Regions from separate parts of the Burkholderia territorii genome, predicted to be linked through region 2. Evidence: riboswitches for the same ligand, from Rfam matches in the RefSeq annotation. Region 2 holds a riboswitch; the other holds the start of a gene.
The links. A riboswitch is a leader RNA that binds a small molecule or an ion and turns the genes downstream of it on or off. The one in region 2 is predicted to bind cobalamin.

Region 1 (7,136 bases), on a different replicon from region 2:
CATGCCGCAATATGAAATGGCCTTTCGGCAGTTGGTGGCAATCCCGATCAGGCGGTGCATGCGCCGAACCCGCGCCACGCGCATGACAAAACGTCTATACTTGGACAATTCATCGATGCCGATGCGCAAGCGCGGCGTCCCCGCGTACCACGATGCGCGCCCTCCTGCCCGGATCGACATGAGCGACTATCCCGTTTTCGACGCGCTGTGCGAGCTGCTGACCACCGCCGGCGCGCGGTTCCGCGTGCTGGACCACCCGGCCGAAGGCAAATCCGACGTGATCGCCGCGATTCGCGGCACGCGTCCCGAGCAGGGCGCGAAGGCGATGCTCTGCACGTTCAAGGACGGCGGCGACGCCACCGCACTTGCGGTCATCCCCGGACATCTGAAGATCGATTTCCGCAAGGTCGCCGATGCGCTCGGCCGCCGCAAGGCAACGCTCGCGCCACCTGAACTTGCCGCCACCGTCACGCGCTGCGTGATGGGCGCCGTGCCGCCGTTCGTGTTCGACTCGAACGTGACGCTCGTCGTCGACCCCGCGCTGATCGAACTCAACGATGAAATCGCGTTCAACGCGGGCCGCCTCGATCGCTCGGTCGTGCTCGACGCATCCGACTACGTGCGAATCGCCCGCCCGCTGCTGGCCGACATCACGCGGCCGCAGACGGTCGACTCACCCGCGCCCGAGGCCAGCACATGACCACGCCCCACGCCAGGCCACTGTCGGAGCAGGCATCGCTGATCGAGCAGGTGCTGCGCATCGCCGAAGGGCTCGGCGCGATGTTCGCGCCATTCACCGAAGTCGTCGTGCACGACCTGCGCACGCCGGAGCACGCGATCCTCGCGATCCACAACAACCTGTCGGGCCGCGCGATCGGCGATCCGGCGACCGAACTCGGGCTCGCCCGCATCGAGGACGACGACTTCCCGCAGGTGCTCGCGAACTACGCGAACCGCTTCGCCGACGGCCGCACCGCGAAAAGCACGTCGATCGGCATCAAGGATTCGAGCGGCCGCTATGTGGCCGCGCTGTGCCTGAACGCCGATGTCACGCTGTTTCGCGGTTTCCAGGGCATGCTGAACCAGTTCTGCAGCACCGAAGGTGCGCCCGTGGCCGAAACGCTCGACCCGGCCGGCGCGGATGCGATCCGGCAGCGCATCGACGCGTTCGCGACACGCCTTGCGACCACGCCGCGCGAACTGAAGACCGAACAGCGTCGCGAACTGATGCAGATGCTGAAGGCCGACGGCTTTCTCGAGGTGCGCCGCGCGATGGAAATCGTGTCGCAGCACCTCGGCGTGTCGCGCGCCACTGTATACAACGATGCGAAATGATGCGTGAGGCCACGTGCCCGTCGCGCGCCCCGCCAACCTTTTGACCGACTCTTCCGACGAGCGACTCATGAACACACCGACCCTCCCCACCTACGACGACGTCGCGGCCGCCGCGGCACGACTCGACGGCCACGCGCACCGCACGCCCGTGATGACGTCGCGAACGATCGACGAAGCGCTCGGCGCGCAGGTGTTCTTCAAGTGCGAGAACCTGCAGCGCATGGGCGCGTTCAAGTTCCGCGGCGCGTTCAACGCGCTGTCGCGCTTCGACGCGACGCAACGCCGTCACGGCGTCGTCGCATTCTCGTCGGGCAACCACGCGCAGGCGATCGCGCTGTCGGCGCGCATCCTCGGCATCCCGGCGACGATCGTGATGCCGCAGGATGCGCCGGCCGCGAAGATGGCCGCGACGCGCGGCTACGGCGACAACGTCGTGACCTACGATCGCTATACCGAGGACCGCGAGCAGATCGGCCGCGCGCTCGCCGAGAAGCACGGGCTCACGCTGGTGCCGCCGTACGACCACGCGGACGTGATCGCGGGCCAGGGCACGGCGGCGAAGGAACTGTTCGACGAAGTCGGGCCGCTTGACGCCGTGTTCACGCCGCTCGGCGGCGGCGGCCTGTTGTCGGGCACGGCACTCGCGACGCGCGCGCTGTCGCCGCACGCGAAGCTGTACGGCGTCGAACCGGAAGCCGGCAACGACGGGCAGCAATCGTTCCGGTCCGGTTCGATCGTCCATATCGACACGCCGCGCACGATCGCCGACGGCGCGCAGACGCAGCATCTCGGCAACCTGACGTTCCCGATCCTGCGCCGCGACGTCGACGACATCCTGACCGCGACCGACGCGGAACTCGTCGACTGCATGCGCTTTTTCGCGACGCGTATGAAGATTGTCGTCGAACCGACCGGTTGCCTGTCGCTCGCGGCCGCGCGCCGGATGAAGGACGAACTGAAAGGCAAGCGTGTCGGCATCGTGATCAGCGGCGGCAACGTCGATCTCGAGAACTTCTGCGCGCTGATCGCCGCCTCCGCGTGATGCGTTGCGGCGCGCGGATGGCCGTATGAACATCCTGTCATCCGCGCGCCGCCGCTCCTTCACGTCGCGTTAAGTTTCGCGCCCTAGACTGAATGCGTGATTTCGCAGTCTGTCGTGAAGAAGGAGTCGCCATGAACACGCACGCGATCGTCGCCGCCGCCGTCGCGGCCGCATCCGTCACGGCGTTCGCGCAACCGGGCGCGACGTCATCCGGTTTTTCCACCATTTCGCCGCGCGACCCGGTCGCGCAGGCCGTCCCCCGTTCGCCCGCCCTGCCGCATGCGGGCTTCGTGCTCGCGAAGATCGATCAGAACAATACGCCGCCCGATCGCGGCGGCGACCCGAACGGCCGCACGCACGCCGGCATGCATATGTAACCCGGCACGTGAGCCGGCCGCGTCGGGCGGCCGGCCCGCGTCATCTCATTACAACGACGGCAGCGACGGGTCGCGCGCGGCGAGGATGTCTGCGGTGCGCCGCTGCAGCGCGCCGTCGATCGCCTGCGGCTGCGGAATCAGCCAGTAACGCCCGTCGCGAATGCCGTCGAACGCCCGCGCTGCAAATGCGTCGGGCGTGAGGCCGTGCGCGTTCAACATCGCGCGCATCGTCTCGACGAAGCCCCGCACCTCCGGCCGCTCGTGCGCGGCGCCGAACGGGTCGTTGAAAATGCCCGTCTGCACCGGCCCCGGCGCAAGCAGCGACACGCCGACCGGCGCGCCGAGCATCTTCAGTTCGCCGTAAAGAGATTCGGTCAGCGCGACCACCGCGAATTTCGTCGCCGAGTAAGGCGACATCAGCGGGCTCGGCAGGAATCCGCCGACCGACGCGGTATTGACGATGCGCGCCGGCACGTTGCGCTCGAGCATGCGCGGCACGAAGCTGCGGAGCCCGTTCATCACACCGTGCACGTTGATCGCGAAACTGCGCTCGAACCGCTCCGGCGTGATTTCCCAGCTGAAGCCGGTGGTCATCACGCCCGCGTTGTTGAACAGGAGGTCGACGCCGCCGAAGCGTTGCCACGCGGCGTCGGCCAGTGCGTCGACGGCCTCGGGGCGGCTGACGTCGGTCGGCACGCACAGCACGTCGGTGTCGAGCGTCGCGGCGAACGCGTCGAGCTTCGCCGGGTCGAGATCGGCCAGCACCACGCGCATGCCGAGCGCGGCCGCGTGGCGCGCAAGCCCGCTGCCGATGCCGCTGGCCGCGCCGGTAATCACGGCGGTACCGCCGTCGAAGCGAATCTGGGTCGTCATGTCAGTGTCCTGTCTGGTCGATGCGCGGATGCGCGAATGCGGGATTCAAGGGTGCCGGCCGCCCGGGGCGGCCGCACCGCGAGCGCCGACAGAATGTCGTGCGCGGGCCGCTTCGCGTCAGCCCGCGATATCCGCAACATGCAGCACGAGCCGGGCTTTCGCGTCGCCCATTTGAACGAGATCGAGCACGCGCGCCGCACATTCGAGTGGAGCTCGCGCAGTACGCCCCCGGACGAAGCGTTCGGCGGTCACGCCAACGTGGCCGCCTTCCTCATCTTTCCGTTTCGTCTGACGTAACGCGATGCCGAGGTCTCGCGAGACGGAATTCGGGACGAATCCGCCGCGCACTGACGTTTTTTCGCATCCCTGCGTGCTTCGCCAATTGACGCAGCGGAGTGCTCGCCATTACGCTTGCGCGCTGATGGTTCCCGGACACGGGATCAAAAGGGAACGCAGGAGAGGCAGCGCCTCGAATCTGCGGCTGCCCCCGCAACTGTGAGCGGCGAATTCGCACTCCCCCACGCCACTGGGAAACCGGGAAGGCCGGTGCGAATAGCGACCCGCGAGCCAGGAGACCTGCCATCGACCCGAGGTCCAAGCAGCCGCGCCGGGCGGGGTGTCCCGGAGCGCCAGGCGCCGCCTTTCGCGGTCGCCCCGTTGCATGGACGGCCCGACCTCAGGACCCTTCAGATGTCCAGACTTTTCATCTGCGCTTCCTTACCGGAAGCGTCGTGCCGTCGCGCCGGCCATCGGCGCGGCGTGCCTGCACGCGCGTGCGTTGCCGTGTGCTCCGGCCCGCCCGACGACCGCCCACGCCGTCTCGCCTCGCGATAGACCGACACGAACCGCGGCGGTACGCACCGCCACACGCTTACGCTTGCCGTCCCTGCAACACGATCACGCTCATTGCCTCATGAATCTTCGCCACCTTCTCGCCACGTCCGCCGCCACGGCGCTGTTCGCCCCGCTCGCCCATGCCGCCGGCGACACGGCGCCCGCGCAATCGCCCCGGCCCGCCGAAGCCGCCGACCTGCCGACGATCAGCGTGACCGACACGCGGCACCTGCCCGAATCGTTCGACCAGCGTTATGCGACCACGCAGGTGCTCACGCGCGCCGATCTCGACCGGCTGTCGCCGAGCGACCCAAGCATCACGCAGGCGCTCGCGACGCTGCCGGGCGTGACCGTCTCGCAGAACGGCGGCCCCGGCTCGTCCGCGTCGGTCAGCATCCGCGGTTCGTCCGCCAACCAGGTCGCGGTGTTCATCGACGGCATCCGGATCGGCTCGCCGACGACCGGCATCGCGCCGTGGGCCGACCTGCCGACCGACGCGTTCGAACGCGTCGAAGTGATCTCGGGGCCGGCCGCCGCATCGTTCGGCGCGAACGCGATGGGCGGCGTCGTGCAGCTGTTCACGCGCCGCGCCGCGGGCCAGCCGAACCAGACCACCGCGTCGTTCGGCGGCGGCACGAACAAGACCTTCGACACGCAGGTGCGCACGTCGGGCACCGTGCCGTCGACCGGGCCGCTCGCCGCACTCGGCGGCCTCACCTACACGCTCGGCCTGCACGACTACAACACGGCCGGCATCGATGCGACGCGGCCGTTCGCGTACGGGCACGAGGCCGGACGCAATCCGTATCACGCACAGGACCTCGATGCGCGGCTCGGCTACGCGCGCGACAACTGGTCGATCTCGACGTTCGCGCTGTATCACCGTTCCGATCTTTCCTTCGACAACGCAGGCTTTGCGAATCGCGAGCTCGATCATCAGCTGACGACCGGCATCGCGTTCCATCTCGACATCACGCCCGACACGCAATTCGACCAGTCGTTCGGTTATGCGAACGATCGCCAGTTCCTGTATGCCGGCGATCCGACCATCCCGACCGACCAGATCAACTCGCAGCGCATCAGCACGTCGACGTCGCTGACCCATCAGGAGCATGGCTTCCGGTTGTTCGGCCTGCCGCTGTCGGGCGAAACGAAGCTCGCGTACGACTTCACGCGCGAACAGGCATTCCTGCCGGTCGACGTGCCCGACGGCGTGCCCACGCGCAACGACTCCGCGTTCTCGCTGCACCAGTCGGCGACACTCGGCAGCGTGACGCTGTTCGTCGCCGGGCGGCACGAGATCATCGCCGGAAAAGCCGTGAACACCGGCAATGCCGCGCTGTCATGGGCCATCACGCCCGTCTATACGGCGCGCGTGTCGTACGGCAACGCGTTCCGCCTGCCGTCGTTCAACGACCTGTACTACCCGGGCTACGGCAATCCGGACCTGAACCCGGAACGCAGCGATTCGGTCGAAGCCGCGCTCGACGCGAACACGGCGTACGGCACGTTCAGCGCCGCGATCTACGACACGCGCATCAGCAACCTGATCGCGTACAACCCCGCGACGCGCTCGCCGATGAACATCGGCCGCTCGCATATCCGCGGCATCGACCTGTCGTACAAGGGCACGATCGGCCGGTATACACCGGTGAGCATCGCGGTCGGTTTCCTGAATCCGCAGGACGAAACCAACGACAGCTGGCTCAACCGCCGGCCTCGCCAGACGGTCAGCGTCAACGTCGACCACACGTGGGACGAGTTCAACCTGCATGCGCTGAGCACGGGCGCGTCGCTGAACTACGGCGGCACGACGTTCGACGACCCGGCCAACACGACGTATCTGCCGTCGTACCTGACCGTGAACCTGCGCGCGTCGTACAGGATCAATTCGCACCTGACGGTGTCGGCGACGCTGTCGAACCTGTTCGACCGCCAGTACATGACGGCGTACGGCTACAACACGCTCGGCCGCACCGCGTTCGGCAAGGTCAGCTATACGTTCTGAGTGGGGTGCGCGGTGCGACGACGGCGTGGTTTGCGTCACGCCCCTGCGACGCCGCGCATGCCCGCGATCAGCTGGATCGCGCCGAACACCGCGATCACGACCGCCGATCCGCGCGACAGGCCGTGCATGAGCGGTAGAGGCATCTTTGTGCGCAATGCGGCGGTCGCGCTGCTCAGGCACAGCCACCACGTCGCGGATCCGGCGAACACGCCCACCACCATCGATGCCACGGTTGGCCCCGCCGTGCCTTCGTGCGCGCCCGACAGCGGGCCGAGCGCCGCGAAGATCCCGACGAACGACAGGATCGTCATCGGGTTCGACAGCGTGAGGCCGAAGGTCGTCAGGAAATCGCGCAGCACGCTCGCGCGCGGCGCGTCGTGCACTGCGGCCGGCGCGGCCGGTGCCTGCCGCGCGATGGACCAGGCCAGCCAGATGAGGAATGCGCCGCCGACGATTTTCAGTGCGACGGTCAGCATCGGAAATGCGGTGACGATGCCGGCGACGCCCAGCGCGCCGAGCAGCCCGTAGATCGCATCGGCGCACGCGGCGCCGATGCCCGTCGCGAATCCTGCGCGAAAGCCGTGGCTCAGGCTGCGCTGGATGCAGAGCATGCCGATCGGGCCGACCGGCACCGCGATCGACAATCCCATCACGACGGACTTGATGA
Region 2 (7,136 bases):
TCGGCCCGGTGCGCGTGTCCAGCGCCTGCATCCCGAGCGCCGCGAACCGGCGCTGCATCGTCGCATGGCCTGACAGCAGCCCGAGCATCGGCGTCGTCGTACCGTCCACATCGGTCAGCGATTCGCACAGATACACCATTCCGCCGCATTCCGCGACGATCGGCCGGCCGGCTGCCGCGTGCGCGCGAATCGCGCGCGCGGTCACGGCATTCGCCGCGAGCGTCGCCGCATGCAGCTCCGGATAGCCGCCCGGCAGGAACAGCGCATCGCAATCGGCGGGCACGGATTCGTCGGCAAGCGGCGAAAAGTACCGAAGCTGCGCGCCGAGCGCATCGAGCAGCGCCAGATTCGCCGGGTAGATGAACGAGAACGCCGCATCGCGCGCGATCGCGATCCGCTTGCCGGCGAGCGCACGCGGCAGCGGGGCGCGCACGTCCGGTGCCGCGAACGAAACGACGGGCGGCAATTCGGCGAGCGCCGTCTGCGCGAGCACGTCGGCCGCACGCTCGAGCCGCGCATCGAGGTCGTCGATGTCGGCCGGCTGGTGCAGGCCGAGATGGCGCTCCGGCAATGCGATGCCCGCATCGGCCGGCACGTGCCCGAGCCAGCGCAAGTCGTTGGGCAACGCCTGCCGCAGCAGTTCCGCGTGCCGTGCCGACCCGACGCGGTTCGCCAGCACGCCGTGAAACGGCACCGCAGGACGGAACCGCGCGAGGCCGAACGCGATCGCCGCGAACGTCTGCGCCATCGACTTCGCGGCAATCACCGCGACGACCGGCACGCCGAACGCGACTGCGAGATCGGCACTGCTCGGCGTGCCGTCGAACAATCCCATCACGCCTTCGATCAGGATCAGGTCCGCGTCGCGCGCGGCATCGGCGAGCAGTTCACGGCAGCCGGCTTCGCCGACCATGCCGAGATCGAGCGCGTGCACGGGCGCGCCGCTCGCGCGTTCGAGCAACATCGGATCGAGAAAATCGGGCCCGGTCTTGAACACGCGCACGCGCCGGCCGAGCCGCCGGTGCAGCCGCGCAAGCCCGGCCGTCACCGACGTCTTGCCCTGGCCGGATGCGGGCGCGCTGACGAACAGCGCGGGGCAGGCCGGCATCGCTCAGAACTCCACGCCCGGCTGCGCCTTCACGCCTTGCTCCTTGTACGGATGCTTGACGAGCCGCATTTCGGTGACGAGATCGGCCGCATCGATCAGTGCATCGGGCGCATGCCGGCCGGTGACGACGACGTGCACCGCATCCGGCCGGCCAACGAGCGTCGCAAGCACTTCGTCGAGCGGCAGGTATTCGTACTTCAGCACGGTGTTCAGCTCGTCGAGGATCACCATCCGGTACTCGCCGCTCTCGATCATCCGGCGTGCCGCGTCCCAGCCCTTGCGGGCGGTCGCGATGTCGGCGTCGCGGTTCTGCGTGTTCCACGTATAGCCGTCGCCCATCGTCACGAAGTCGCACTGCGCGACCGCGCCGAGGAAGTCGCGCTCGGACGTGTGCAGCGCGCCCTTGATGAACTGCACCACGCCGAGCCGCATGCCGTGGCCGAGCACGCGCACGGCCATGCCGAACGCGGCCGTGCTCTTGCCCTTGCCGTTGCCCGTGTTGACGATCAGCAGGCCCTTTTCCTGCGTGGCGGCAGCCTGCTTCTTTTCATGGCCGGCGCGGCGGCGTTCGGCCATCCGCTGATGGGATTCGGCATCGGTCTTCATCGGGAATCGTCCTGTCGAAAGGGAAACAATGGGTTCAGAGCGGGCCGGCGAGCGCGACCGTCACGCCGCCCAGGATGGATTTGGGACCAAGCAGCCGGCCCTGCGGCGCCGCGAGCCGCGCGCACGGCTCGGCCACGCCCGCGACGCCGAAACGCGCGAGCGCGGCAGCCGACGGGCCGCTCAATGCCGCGTCGGCACATTGCGCGAGCCGCGCCGCGTCGAACGCGACGAGCGGCCAGCCGCGCCGTGCGCACAGCGTGCGCAGCGGCCGGGCCCGCGCCTTGTCGGCGAGGGTCGCGACGACGGCCGGTTCGGCGCCCGGGTAATGCGCCAGCGCCGCGCGGATCGCGGCATCGAGTTGCGCGGCCGTCACGCCCGCGCGAAAACCGATGCCGAGCGCGACGCGCATCATGCGCGACCGCCGAGCGCCGCGCGCACGGCCAGATCGTCGGCGAGCGCCGCGACGCGGCCGATCACGACGATCGCGGGCGAACCGATACCGGTCGCGCCCACGCGCTCGACGACGGTGTCGAGCGTCGCGAGCACGTGCCGCTGCCCGTCACGCGTCGCGTTCTCGATCGCCGCGCACGGCATGTCGCCGGGCACGCCGCCGTCGCGCAGCGCGGCAACGATCGCGTCGAGCCGGCGTATGCCCATGTAGATCACGATCGTCATCCGCGTCGCGGCCAGCGCGCGCCAGTCGGGCTCGTCGGCCCCCGCGCCGTGACCGGTGACGAAGATCACGCCCTGCGCGTCGCCGCGATGCGTGACCGGAATGCCGAGCGCGGCCGGGGCCGCGATGCCGGCCGTGATGCCGTTCACGACCTCGACCGGGAAACCCGCCGCGCCGAGCGCAAGCAGTTCCTCGCCGCCGCGGCCGAACACGAACGGATCGCCGCCCTTGAGCCGTGCGACGCTGCGGCCCGCGCGCAGGTGCGCGAGCATCGCGGCGACGATCACTTCCTGCGGCGTCGACGCATGGCCGCCGCGCTTGCCGACGTGCTCGATGCGCGCGTCGGCGCGCGCATGGCGCAACACGTCGGGATTCACGAGGTCGTCGACGAGCAGCACGTCGGCCGCGGCGATCGCGCGCACGGCCTTCAGCGTCAGCAGTTCGGCGTCGCCGGGGCCGGCGCCGACGAGCCACGCGCGGCTCATCGGACGCGGCACGGCGCGCACCGTGTCGTGGCAGTGGAAAGGAGAGGGCGAGCGGCGCAGCGGCGGCCGGTGGACAGGCAAGGCATGATGGATCGGGCGAAGCCCGCGCGAACGCGGGCGGCAAGCGCACCTCATCCGTCCCCCGCGGATCGGGCGTTTCGGCGAGCGGCGGGCTCGCCCCTTGCGTCGGCCGGTATCCGGGCTGGCCGCTTGCCAGGCCGCAGCCTTCCCGCCCGTTGAAGGGCAGTGGCATCGCGGGCGGCCTGGGCGCGTGCGGGGGGAACCGCGCGCGCGGGCGGCGTACCGTTGCGGGGACAGCACAGGCCGGGCGGACTTCCGCCTCCTGTTTCCCGTTTAACTGCGTGCGCGCAATGCGCATGCGAGCACCGAACGCGGCGCATACGATAGCACAGCGCCCGGCCCGCGCGAACCCGCCACGCGGGCGTCGCAAGCACGCCAGGCACGATGCCGCGGCCGTGCCGCACGCGCCGCGGCGGCCCGTTTTGCCTTGACGCTCCCCGCACCGCCGCCTACACTCGCACGCGTTTTGGTGCTCGCGCGCGCTGTTCCGGCGCGTGCAGTTAAACGGGAAACAGGGAGCCTGCCTGCACCGCAGTCGAGCCAACCTGTGCTGCCCCCGCAACGGTAAGCGAACGCATCGCCCAGCGCGATGCAGCGCCGCTTCGCCGCATGCCTGCCGCATGCGGACGACCGCCACTGGATGCCGCGCATCCGGGAAGGCGAAGCGGCGTGTTCGTCAGCCCGGATACCGGCCAGAACGTGGGGTTCAGCGCCGCGGGGAGGCGGCGCATCGTCCACGGCCGCACCACGCCCGACGCCCGAACGCTGCCCGCTTCCTCCGCCGACCCGCCAGCCGCAGCACGTGCGCGGGCGGGGGCAAGGAACGGCCAGCGGTGCAGGCGGGGCCGGCGACGGCCGTGTTGGCATTCATCATGTCGACCGTTCGCAAAGGAGCATCATGCTCGACTCGTTCTTCCGTCTGTTCAACGACAGCTCATCCGGGCTGCGCGGCAAAATCGTCGCGATCTATTCATTGCTCGTCGCATTCAACGTCGGCGCGTGGATCTGGGCCTTCGTCGCGTTTCGCGACCAGCCCGTGCTGCTGGGCACCGCGCTGCTCGCCTACGTGTTCGGCCTGCGCCATGCAGTCGACGCCGACCACATCGCCGCGATCGACAACGTCACGCGCAAGCTGATGCAGGAGGGCCGCAGCCCGCTCGGCGCGGGCCTGTTCTTCTCGCTCGGCCATTCGACGGTGGTGATCGTGATGTCGGTGGCCGTCGCGCTGACCGCGGCGTCGCTCGCGCGCTTCGAGAGCATGAAGACCTGGGGCGGCGTGATCAGCACGAGCGTATCGGCATTCTTCCTGCTCGTGCTCGCGGCCGCCAACCTGCTGATCCTGATTTCCGTCTACCGGACGTTTCGCGCGGCGCGCCGCGGCGAGACGATTGTCGACGCCGACCTCGACATGCTGATGAACCAGCGCGGCGTGCTGGCCCGCCTGTTCCGGCCGTTGTTCCGTCTCGTGTCGCGCAGCTGGCACCTGTATCCGGTCGGCTTCCTGTTCGGCTTCGGCTTCGATACCGCGACCGAAATCGCGTTGTTCGGCATCTCGGCCACGCAGGTGCAGGGCGGCCTGTCGTTCTGGTCGGTGATGGCGCTGCCCGTGCTGTTCACCGCGGGCATGACGCTCGTCGACACGACCGACGGCATCCTGATGATGGGCGCGTACCGCTGGGCGTATGTGCGGCCGATCCGCAAGATCTACTACAACATGACGATCACGTTCGTGTCGGTGCTGGTGGCCGCGCTGATCGGCGGCATCGAGGTGCTCGCGCTGCTCGCGGACAAGCTGTCGCTGCAGGGGCCCGTGTGGGATTTCTCGACGATGGTCGCATCGCATTTCGGGATGCTCGGCTATGTCGTGATCGGCCTGTTTCTCGCGTGCTGGATCGTGTCGGCCGCGATCTACCGCCTCAAACGCTATGACGAGATCGACGTGACGCTCTCGGCCTGACTTCCAATTCGACACAGGATCCACCATGACCTTACGCAAGCTTCCCGTCACGATCGTCACGGGCTTTCTCGGCAGCGGCAAGACCACGCTGATGCGCCACATCCTGCAGCACGCCGCAGGCCGCCGAATCGCGGTGATCGTCAACGAATTCGGCGAGCTCGGCATCGACGGCGAAATCCTCAAGGGCTGCGGCATCGGCTGCGAGGACACGGACGGCGCGCAGGGCGAGGCATCGGGCCAGCTGTACGAGCTCGCGAACGGCTGCCTGTGCTGCACCGTGCAGGAGGAGTTCTATCCGGTGATGGAAGCGCTCGTCGAGCGCCGCGCCGACATCGACCACGTGCTGATCGAGACGTCCGGCCTCGCGCTGCCGAAGCCGCTCGTGCAGGCGTTCAACTGGCCGTCGATCCGCAACAGCTTCACGGTCGACGCGGTCGTGACCGTCGTCGACGCTCCGGCCGCCGCGAGCGGCCAGTTCGCCGAGAACCCGCAGGCCGTCGACGCGCAGCGCCGCGCCGATCCGAACCTCGACCACGAATCGCCGCTGCACGAACTGTTCGCCGACCAGCTGTCGTCCGCCGATCTGGTGATCGTGAACAAGGCCGACCTCGTCGCCGACGCGCAGTTTGCCGAAATCGAAGCCGCGATCCGCGAGGAAATCCCGCCGCAGGTGAAGATCGTGCGCGCCACCCGCGGCGAACTGGACGTCGCGATGCTGCTCGGGCTCGAATCGGCGTCGGAGGAAACGATCCATCTGCGGCACGACCATCACGGCTCGGCCGACGACGGCGATCACGACCATCATCACGACGATTTCGACTCGGTGGTGGTGTCGGGCGATGCAGGCACGCGCGAGGCGACGATCGCCGCGCTGCAGCGTGTCGTCGAGACGCACACGATCTACCGCGCGAAAGGCTTCGCCGCGCTGCCCGATGCGCCGATGCGTCTGGTGATCCAGGGCGTCGGCCGGCGCTTCGACAGCTACTTCGACCGCCGCTGGCAGGACGGCGAGGCGCGTGAGAGCCGCTTCGTGCTGATCGGCGAGGACCTCGACGCGGCCGCGCTGCAGCGCGCGTTCGACGCCGCGTGCGCGGCCGACCTGCAACAGGCGTAACGCGCGATGCATCTGTTGCGCACCACGCCGGGCGGCTTCGTCGACGATACGCAGGGCGTCGTCCGGATCGACCAGCAGCCGGCCGACATCGTGATTCTGAGCTCGGCCGACACGACGCTGTCGCTGCTGGCCAGCGTCGTGCCGAAACTGCCTGCCGGCTTCCCGAGCGTGCGGCTTGCGAACGTCACGTTCCTGCGGCAGCCGGCGTCGGTCGACTTCTACGTCGACGACGTGCTGCGTCACGCGAAGACGGTCGTGATCGACCATCTCGGCGGCGAAGCATACTGGCCGTACGGGATCGAGCAGGCCGTGTCGCTCGCGTCGAAGCGCAGGCAGCAGCTCGCGATGTTCTCGGGCGACCTGCAGGAAGACCCGAACCTCGTCGCGAAAAGCACGGTCGCGCCGGATCTGTGCCGGCTGTGGTGGCGCTATCTGCGCGAAGGCGGGATGCACAACGCCGAAGCGCTGCTGCGCAGCATCGCGTTTCATACGCTCGGTTTCGGCGATGAACCCGAGCCGCCGCGCCCGCTGCCGGCCGCTGCGCTGTATCACCCGGTGCGCGACCCGGCGAGCATCGACGACTGGCGTTCGCGCTGGACGCCCGGCGCACCTGTCGTCGCGATCCTGTTCTATCGCGCGCACTGGCAAGCCGCGAACACCGCCGTGTTCGACGCGCTGGCCGATGCGCTCGTGCGCGAAGGGCTCAATCCGCTGCCGATCGCGGTCACGTCGTTGAAGGATGCGGTGAGCCGCGAGGTCATCACGCAGCTGTGCGACACGCACCGCGTCGCGCTCGTGCTGAACACCACCGCGTTCGCGGCCGGCGCGATCGACAGCCCGGAGCCCGACGTGCTCGCCGGCGATGCACCGGTGCTGCAGGTGATCCTGTCCGGCGGCAATCGCGACGCGTGGGTGGCCGACAACCAGGGGCTGCACGCGCGCGACATCGCAATGCACATCGCGTTGCCCGAGGTCGACGGGCGCATCGTCACGCGCGCGGTCAGTTTCAAGGGGCTCGCGTATCGTTGTCCACACACCGAAGTCGACGTCGTGCGCTATCAGCCGGATGCCGAGCGGATCGCGTTCGTCGCGGCGCTCGCGCGCGGCTGGTG

Region 1: another riboswitch for cobalamin. It lies ahead of WS51_RS05615 (TonB-dependent receptor domain-containing protein); the one in region 2 lies ahead of WS51_RS18825 (HoxN/HupN/NixA family nickel/cobalt transporter).

What each region holds. Positions count from the first base shown of each region.
Region 1 covers NZ_CP013365.1:1,262,949-1,270,084, forward strand. The annotation lists gene WS51_RS05590 (YbaK/prolyl-tRNA synthetase associated domain-containing protein) at 179-700, shown strand; gene WS51_RS05595 (helix-turn-helix transcriptional regulator) at 697-1,335, shown strand; gene WS51_RS05600 (threo-3-hydroxy-L-aspartate ammonia-lyase) at 1,403-2,377, shown strand; gene WS51_RS05605 (hypothetical protein) at 2,509-2,754, shown strand; gene WS51_RS05610 (SDR family NAD(P)-dependent oxidoreductase) at 2,803-3,627, opposite strand; gene WS51_RS31935 (hypothetical protein) at 3,679-3,924, shown strand; cobalamin riboswitch at 4,033-4,225, shown strand; gene WS51_RS05615 (TonB-dependent receptor domain-containing protein) at 4,541-6,469, shown strand; gene WS51_RS05620 (LysE family translocator) at 6,505-7,136, opposite strand, start outside.
Region 2 covers NZ_CP013366.1:1,784,543-1,791,678, forward strand. The annotation lists gene WS51_RS18805 (cobyrinate a,c-diamide synthase) at 1-1,108, opposite strand, end outside; gene cobO (cob(I)yrinic acid a,c-diamide adenosyltransferase) at 1,112-1,714, opposite strand; gene WS51_RS18815 (cobalamin biosynthesis protein) at 1,749-2,126, opposite strand; gene cobA (uroporphyrinogen-III C-methyltransferase) at 2,123-2,872, opposite strand; cobalamin riboswitch at 3,044-3,279, opposite strand; cobalamin riboswitch at 3,404-3,664, shown strand; gene WS51_RS18825 (HoxN/HupN/NixA family nickel/cobalt transporter) at 3,852-4,910, shown strand; gene cobW (cobalamin biosynthesis protein CobW) at 4,936-6,024, shown strand; gene cobN (cobaltochelatase subunit CobN) at 6,031-7,136, shown strand, end outside.